2 regions of the Microbacterium istanbulense genome follow, and region 1 is predicted to be linked to the other one. Evidence: predicted binding sites of a transcription regulator. Region 1 holds the regulator's gene; the other holds the start of a gene.
What was found. Region 1 encodes LexA, which represses DNA repair genes until DNA is damaged. Its sites were predicted from a motif close to TCGAACANNTGTTCGA; they were not measured.

Region 1 (3,800 bases):
TGCAGTACTTCGCCGAGAACCTCGACGGCTTCGCGGTGACCGAGAACGGCTGGGTGCAGTCGTACGGCTCCCGCGCCACGCGGCCCTCGATCCTGTGGGGCGACGTGTCGCGTCCGGCCCCCATCACGGTCGACTGGGCGGCGTACGCGCAGTCGCTGAGCGCCAAGCACGTCAAGGGCATGCTCACCGGCCCGGTCACGATCCTTGCCTGGTCGTTCGTGCGCGACGACCAGCCGCTGGGCGAAACCGCCAACCAGGTCGCGCTGGCCCTGCGCGACGAGATCGCCGACCTCGAGGCGGCGGGCATCCAGATCATCCAGGTCGACGAGCCGGCGCTGCGCGAGCTGCTGCCACTGAAGCAGGCCGACCAGCCCGCGTACCTCGACTGGTCGGTGCGCTCGTTCCGTCTCGCCACGGGCGGCGCGGCGTCGGCCACGCAGGTGCACACCCACCTGTGCTACTCGGAGTTCGGTGTCGTGATCGACGCGATCCGCGGCCTGGATGCCGATGTCACCTCGATCGAGGCCGCGCGCAGCCGCATGGAGGTCGTCGCCGACATCGCCGCTGCCGGCGGTTTCGACCACGGCATCGGTCCCGGTGTCTACGACATCCACTCGCCGCGCGTGCCGAGCACCGCCGAGGTCGAGTCGCTGCTGCGTCGCGCCGTCGAGGAGCTGCCCCTGCGCCAGGTGTGGGTCAACCCGGACTGCGGTCTGAAGACCCGCGGCTACGACGAGACCGTCGCGTCGCTGGCGAACATCGTCGAGGCGACCCGTCGCGTGCGTGAGGACATCACCGTTTCAGCCTGATCTCCTGAGACGACACAGGCCCCTCCTGGATCCGATCCAGGAGGGGCCTGTGTCGTTGGAGAGTGTCAGACGGCGCGGAGCACGGCGACGACCTTGCCGAGCACGGTGGCGTCATCGCCGAGGATCGGCTCGAACGCGGAGTTCCGGGGGAGCAGCCAGGTGTGACCGTCGCGGCGTCGGAACGTCTTCACGGTCGCCTCACCATCGAGCATCGCGGCGACGATCTCGCCGTTCTCGGCGTTGTTCTGCGAGCGCACGACCACCCAGTCCCCATCGCAGATCGCGGCATCGATCATCGACTCGCCCGACACCTTCAGCATGAACAGGTCGCCCTTGCCGACGAGCTGACGGGGGAGTGGGAAGATCTCCTCCACCTGCTGCTCGGCGGTGATCGGCACCCCTGCGGCGATCTGGCCCACCAGCGGCACGAGGGCGGCATCGCCGACGGCAGGTGCGCTGTCGGCCGGGTTCTCGGTGCTGAACCCGGGCAGATCGATGAGCACCTCCATCGCGCGCGTCTTGCCGGGGTCACGGCGCAGGTAGCCACTGAGCTCGAGCTGACCGAGCTGGTGGGTCACGCTCGAGAGCGACTTCAGGCCGACGGCATCACCGATCTCGCGCATGCTCGGCGGGTAGCCGTGCTGCGCGATCGAGGTCTGGATGACCTCGAGGATCGCCATCTGCTTGGGGCTCAGGTTCTTGCGCCGGCGGGTGCGCGGCGCCTCGGATGCCGGGGGCGTGGTGTCGCTCATCGTTGCTCCTTCGTGCGCTGTCACGGTCGCCCGGTTCGAATGTCGGTGGTCCGTGGTGGGGTGTCGATATCGAAACGGTATCCGAGAATCCGCGAGATTCGGAAGATCTGTTCGAGCGTGTCGGGCATTTTTCGGATGAGAGTTCGAAGAATTCTTGACAGATGTTCGATATCGAAGATACATTCGGAACGTAGCTTCGCATCCGCCGCTCCCGGCCGAGGGGCGGATGCGAAAGCTGCACCACTCAGCAGAGGAGCACGCCATGAGCAGCATCAGCATCGCGACCCCCGTCGGACCGCAGACCCGTCTTCGGCTCACCACGCGTGGTCGCCGAGTGCTCGTCGCCCTCGCCGCCGCACCTCTTGCCGTCGGCATCGGCTTCTCCGTCCTCGCCGGGGGGTCGGCCCTCGCCTCGGGTGAGCAGTCCGCTCCGGTCGAGTTCCAGACAGTCACGGTCATGCCTGGCGACACGCTGTGGTCCCTCGCGATGTCGATCGCCCCCGCCGCGGACCCGCGCGATGTCGTCGACGACATCATTCGCCTCAACAACCTCGACGGTGGCACCATCCAGGCCGGCAGTGAACTGGCCATCCCCGTGGCCTACGCCGACTGAGCGCTCGACCCGTCGCACGACGTCATCGTCATCCGTGCGGGTTCTACGATGGGGAGGGTGACCTCTCTGGATGACTTGCCCCTCCGCGACGATCTTCGCGGGCTCACTCCGTACGGCGCACCCCAGGCCCCGCTGCCGGTCGCGCTCAACGTCAACGAGAACACGCATCCCGTTCCCGAAGAGGTCGCCGGGCAGATCGCCGACGAGATCTCGCGCGCGCTACGTGAGATCAACCGGTACCCCGACCGCGAGTTCACGGAACTGCGCGAGGGCTTCGCCGACTATCTCGGCCACGGACTCGACGCCTCCCAGATCTGGGCGGGCAACGGTTCCAACGAGGTGCTGCAGCACATCCTGCAGGCGTTCGGCGGCCCGGGCCGCACCGCCTTCGGCTTCGCGCCCACGTATTCGATGTACCCGCTGCTCGCGCAGGGCACCGGCGCGAGCTGGAAGGCCGGTCATCGAGAGGCCGACTATACGATCACGCCCGACGACGCCGCCGCTCAGGTCGAAGCCGCGGATCCCGATGTGATCATGCTCTGCACTCCGAACAACCCCACGGGCACACCGATGGGTCTGGACGTCATCGAGGCCGTGTACGAGGCATCCCGCGGTGTGGTCATCGTCGATGAGGCCTACCAGGAGTTCGCCCCGCACGACGCGCCGTCGGCGCTCACGCTGTTGGAGGGCCGGCCGCGCCTGGCTGTATCGCGCACCATGAGCAAGGCCTTCGCCTTCGCCGGCGCCCGCGTCGGGTATCTCGCCGCCGACCCCGCGTTCATCGATGCGCTCCGACTGGTGCGGCTGCCGTACCACCTCAGCGCTCTGACACAGGCGGCGGCGATGGCCGCCCTGCGGCACGCGCCAACCATGCTGCGGATGGTCGATGAGATCGTCGAGCAGCGTGATCGCATCTCCGCGACCCTCGAGGCGCTGGACTACACGCCTCACGAATCCTGGGCGAACTTCGTGCTCTTCGGCGGTGTCGCCGACCCGAAGGCCGTATGGCAGGGCCTGTACGACAAGGGTGTACTCATCCGCGACGTCGGCATTCCCGGACACCTGCGCGTGAGCGCGGGCACCGAGTCCGAGACCACGGCGTTCCTCGAAGCGCTCGCGTCTCTGGGAGACGCCCCGTCGGTAGGATCGAAGGCATGAGCGCCACCCCCGCACCGCGCACGGCGAGCCGCACGCGCAGCACCTCTGAGTCGACCGTCGAGCTCGAGCTGAACCTCGACGGCACCGGCCGTAGCAGCATCGACACTTCGGTGCCGTTCTTCGACCACATGCTCACCGCGTTCGCGAAGCACTCGCTGACGGATCTCACCGTGCGGGCATCCGGCGACACCGACATCGATGCGCACCACACCGTCGAAGACATCTCGATCGTGCTCGGTCAGGCCATTCGTGACGCCCTCGGCGACAAGGCGGGCATCTCTCGCTACGGCGACGCGCTCGTCCCCCTCGACGAAGCCCTGGCCCAGGCCGTCGTCGACATCTCTGGTCGTCCGTTCCTCGTGCACGAGGGTGAGCCGGCCGGCTTCGAGATGCACCTGATCGGCGGCCACTTCACCGGTTCCCTCGTGCGCCACGTCTTCGAGGCCATCTCGTTCAACGCCGGTCTCA
Region 2 (3,800 bases), on a different contig from region 1:
CTGACCGGGGAGGCGACCGTCGAGTTCATCGAGCCGGCACTGCCTGGCATCGAGCTGCGACCGGGCTCGCTGGTGTCACTCACCTCGGGAATGCGCACGATCTGGACGGTGCGCGAGACGCTGCGCAAGATCTACCTGGTGTGACCGGCGCGCGCTCGCGGCGCATTCGTGCTTTCTCAGAGCAGATCGGCGCCCAGCGCCTGCGAGGCGTAAGCGAGCACGGCCTCCCGGCACGCCTGGCGGTCGAGATCGAGACCCACAAGCGGATACAGGTCGTACGCGTCTTCCAGGGCGACGATGTTGCGGGCGATCTCACCCGCGGTCCGGGAGGGCGTGAACACGCCCAGGCCCACGCCGAGTTCGATCGTCGTGCGGTACAGCAACACCTGGCGCTCGACGATCGAACGCATGAGCGGACCGTACTGCGGCTTCTCGCGCACAAGTCCGATGCTCTCGTAGACCATGCGCAGGTCGTCGGAGACGACGTCGGGGATGCCGGCGGTGATCAGTGACCGCATCCGGTCGGCCGGGTCGGGCAGCGTCTGGGCGATGCGATCGCGCCGGTCGTAGAACTCCTCGAGCACGCCCTCCACGCAGGTATAGACCAGCTCGTCGAAGGTGGGGAAGTAGTAGAGCACGCTCCCCGCGCTGACGTCTGCCTCGGCCGCGACCGCGCGCACGTTGGTCTGCGCGAGGCCGCGCTGGGCCGCCACCTTTCGGGTGGCGGCCACGAGCGCGGCTCGGCGGTGCGGATGACGGGGTGACGGCGTCACGGGCGGGGCGCCTCCTCGGCCACGATCGGGATGGACTGCGTCAGTTCGGAGTACGCGCCGGGGTCACGGCGCCGCAGCATCAGGCCCACAACGATACCGGCGATGAACAGCACCGGTGTCGGCAGCAGCAGCCAGAAGTTGATCGGCCCCGGCATACCCGAGACGATCTCGAAGTTGAGCACGACCAGCACGAACGCCACTACCAGCCCGAGCGCTCCGAGCGCCGGGGCGATGATCACGCGCCACACGCTGTGCCCGTGCCGGTCGCGCGAGAAGAACGCGACAGCCGAGATCGCGGCGACGGCCTGGGCGAAGATGACGCCCGCGACGCCGACGGCGTACGTCCAGATCGCCAAGTGCAGGTACGGGTCGGCACCGGTGACGGCGGCGATGAGGATCGCGACGCCGGCGATGGCCACCATCACGGCGCTGGCCACCCAGGGGGCGCCGGTGCGCTCTCCCGTGCGGCCGAGCGCGGCCGGCAGCAGACGCTCGCGGCCGAGAGCGAACAGGTAGCGGCTGGTGGCGTTGTGGAAGGCGAGCACGCAGGCGAAGAAGCTGGTGACGATGAGGATCTGAATGACCACAGCAGCCCAGGCGCCGAGGTAGTTCTCGCCGGCGATGATGACCATGCCGGTGAACGCGTCAGACTGCGCCATCGCGATGACGCCCTCGACGCCGAAGGCGAGGGTGACGATCCAGAACGCGAAGGCGTAGAAGAGGCCGAGGAAGGCGACGGCGATGTAGGTGGCCCGCGGGATCGTCTTCTCGGGATCCTTCGCCTCTTCGGCGTAGATCGCGGTGCCCTCGAAGCCGAGGAAGGCGCCGAAGGCGATGACGATGAGCGCCGCCACGCCGGGTCCGCTGAAGACCGACTCGGGCGAGAACGGCACGGTGCTGGCGGGCTCGGGTCCACCGTTGATCAGCACGGCGATCGAGAGGATGACGAGGATGCCGACCTCGGCCGTGAGCAGCACGGCGAGCACCCGCGCGCCGACGTCGATCTTGCGGGAGCCCAAGACAGCGATCAGCACGAGCGCGGCAAGCGACCACACCCACCACGGGATGTCGATGCCGAGCAGGCTCGCGGCCGTCATCTGCGCGAAGAAGCCGATGAAGCCGTAGAACGAGACGCCGAGCACGGCGTAGGCGAGCACCGTGACGAAAGCGATACCAATGCCGGCCGGCTTGCCCAGCCCTCGCCCGACGTAGGCGTAGAAGGCGCCCGCGTTACGCACGTGGGTCGACATCGCCGTGAAGCCGAAGGAGAACAGGATGAGCACGCCGGCGGCGAAGAGCATGGCACCGGGCGCGCCGATGCCGCCCAGGCGGAACGCCGCAGGTGCGGCGCTCACGACGACGGTCAGCGGAGCCGCCGCCGACATGACGAAGAACACGATGTCCCAGACCCCCAGCCTTCCGACCGCGAGACTGCCGGTGGGCGTGGGGTCGACTTCGGGTGTCGACGTGGTCATGGATCCTCCTTGATCGCTGCCTGACTTTGAACACTCATTCAAAGTCCTTGAACACTTCCGCGTCAAGAGTGCTATGTTGCGAACACGTAAACCCTGACGTGTGTTCAGAGTGGAGGACACGATGACGACGACGCGCGCCCGAGACCTCGGCATCCCCCTGGAGGGGACGCCGGGTCAGTGGAATGCCCTCACCGACGTACCCGGCGTCGAGATCGGCTACACGACGCTCATTGAAGGCGAACCCGGCGCCGAGAGCGTTGCGCGCACTGGCGTCACGGCGATCCTCCCGCGGGGGCGAGCAGGTGCCGGTACGCCGGTCGCGGCCGGCACCTACTCGCTCAACGGCAACGGCGAGCTCACCGGGCGCACCTGGATCGACGAGGCAGGCATGTTCTCGACGCCCATCGCGATCACCAACTCCCACAGCGTCGGCGCCGTGCACCGCGGGGTCGACCTGTGGATGCACGAGCACCACCCGGAGGCCTCCGTGCAGTGGATGCTGCCGGTCGTCGGCGAGACGTGGGACGGCTACCTCAACCAGATCAACGGCGACCATGTCACCAGCGAGCATGCCCGCGCGGCCCTCGATGCCGCGGCATCCGGCCCTGTCGCCGAGGGCAACGTCGGCGGCGGCACCGGCATGAACTGCTACAGCTTCAAGGGCGGTTCGGGCACCGCGTCGCGCGTCGTCGCCTACGGCGACCGCGACTACACCGTGGGGGTGTTCCTGCAGGCGAACTTCGGCTCCCGGGCAGAGTTCACCGTGCTCGGTCACCACCTCGGACCCGCTTCGTCCGCACCCGCTCCGATCGAGGACGCGGCGTGGTTCGTGCGCGAGGGCGAGGCGGCCCGGCGCTCCGTTCCCGGCGCCGGCAGCGTGATCGTCATCGTGGGCACCGATGCCCCGCTGCTGCCCGGTCAGTGCGAGGCGCTCGCCCGTCGGGTGCCGCTCGGGCTTGCCCGCACCGGCACCACCGGCGGTCATTTCTCGGGCGACATCTTCCTGGCGTTCTCGACCGCGAACGAAGGGTCGCTGGTGTCGAGCATGGCCGACCAGCGCGACCTCGACTCCCTGGCGTTCATCCCCTGGGGCCGCATCGACGCGTTCTACACTGCCGTGGTCCAGGCTGTGGAAGAGGCCATCCTCAATGCCCTGGTCGCCGCAGAGGACCTCGCCGGTCGCGACGACCACATCAGCTACGCGCTCCCCCACGACGAGGTGCGCGCCGCGTTCTCCTGAACGCACACCCAGCCCCGCGTGCCACCCCCATTCGCACGCGGACCCGGCGCGCGGTGTGCAGAAACGTCGCGGAATCGGCCCTGCGAGCGGCGTTACTGCACACCGCGCGAAAACATGTGCGCCCCGAGCCGACTCAGCGCGCGGCGGCGAGCAGGGCCAGGTGCAGGCCCGCGAGCGTCTCACCATCGTCGAGATCAGCACCCAGCAGGTCGGAGATCAGCGCGATCCGCTGGTAGAAGACCGACCGCGACAGGTGCGAGGCCGCGGCCGCGGCCGTGCGATTGCCCGGATGCGCCACGACAGCGCGCAACA

Region 2: WDU93_RS01295 (DmpA family aminopeptidase) is a predicted target of LexA. The motif match lies at 2,275-2,290, and genes of this name have one in related genera.

Annotation. Positions count from the first base shown of each region.
Region 1 covers NZ_JBBDGN010000013.1:58,373-62,172, forward strand. The annotation lists gene metE (5-methyltetrahydropteroyltriglutamate--homocysteine S-methyltransferase) at 1-809, shown strand, start outside; gene lexA (transcriptional repressor LexA) at 875-1,561, opposite strand; gene WDU93_RS12650 (LysM peptidoglycan-binding domain-containing protein) at 1,824-2,174, shown strand; gene WDU93_RS12655 (histidinol-phosphate transaminase) at 2,223-3,332, shown strand; gene hisB (imidazoleglycerol-phosphate dehydratase HisB) at 3,329-3,800, shown strand, end outside.
Region 2 covers NZ_JBBDGN010000001.1:255,683-259,482, forward strand. The annotation lists gene WDU93_RS01280 (cupin domain-containing protein) at 1-144, shown strand, start outside; gene WDU93_RS01285 (TetR/AcrR family transcriptional regulator) at 177-773, opposite strand; gene WDU93_RS01290 (APC family permease) at 770-2,248, opposite strand; gene WDU93_RS01295 (DmpA family aminopeptidase) at 2,370-3,488, shown strand; gene WDU93_RS01300 (PucR family transcriptional regulator) at 3,622-3,800, opposite strand, start outside.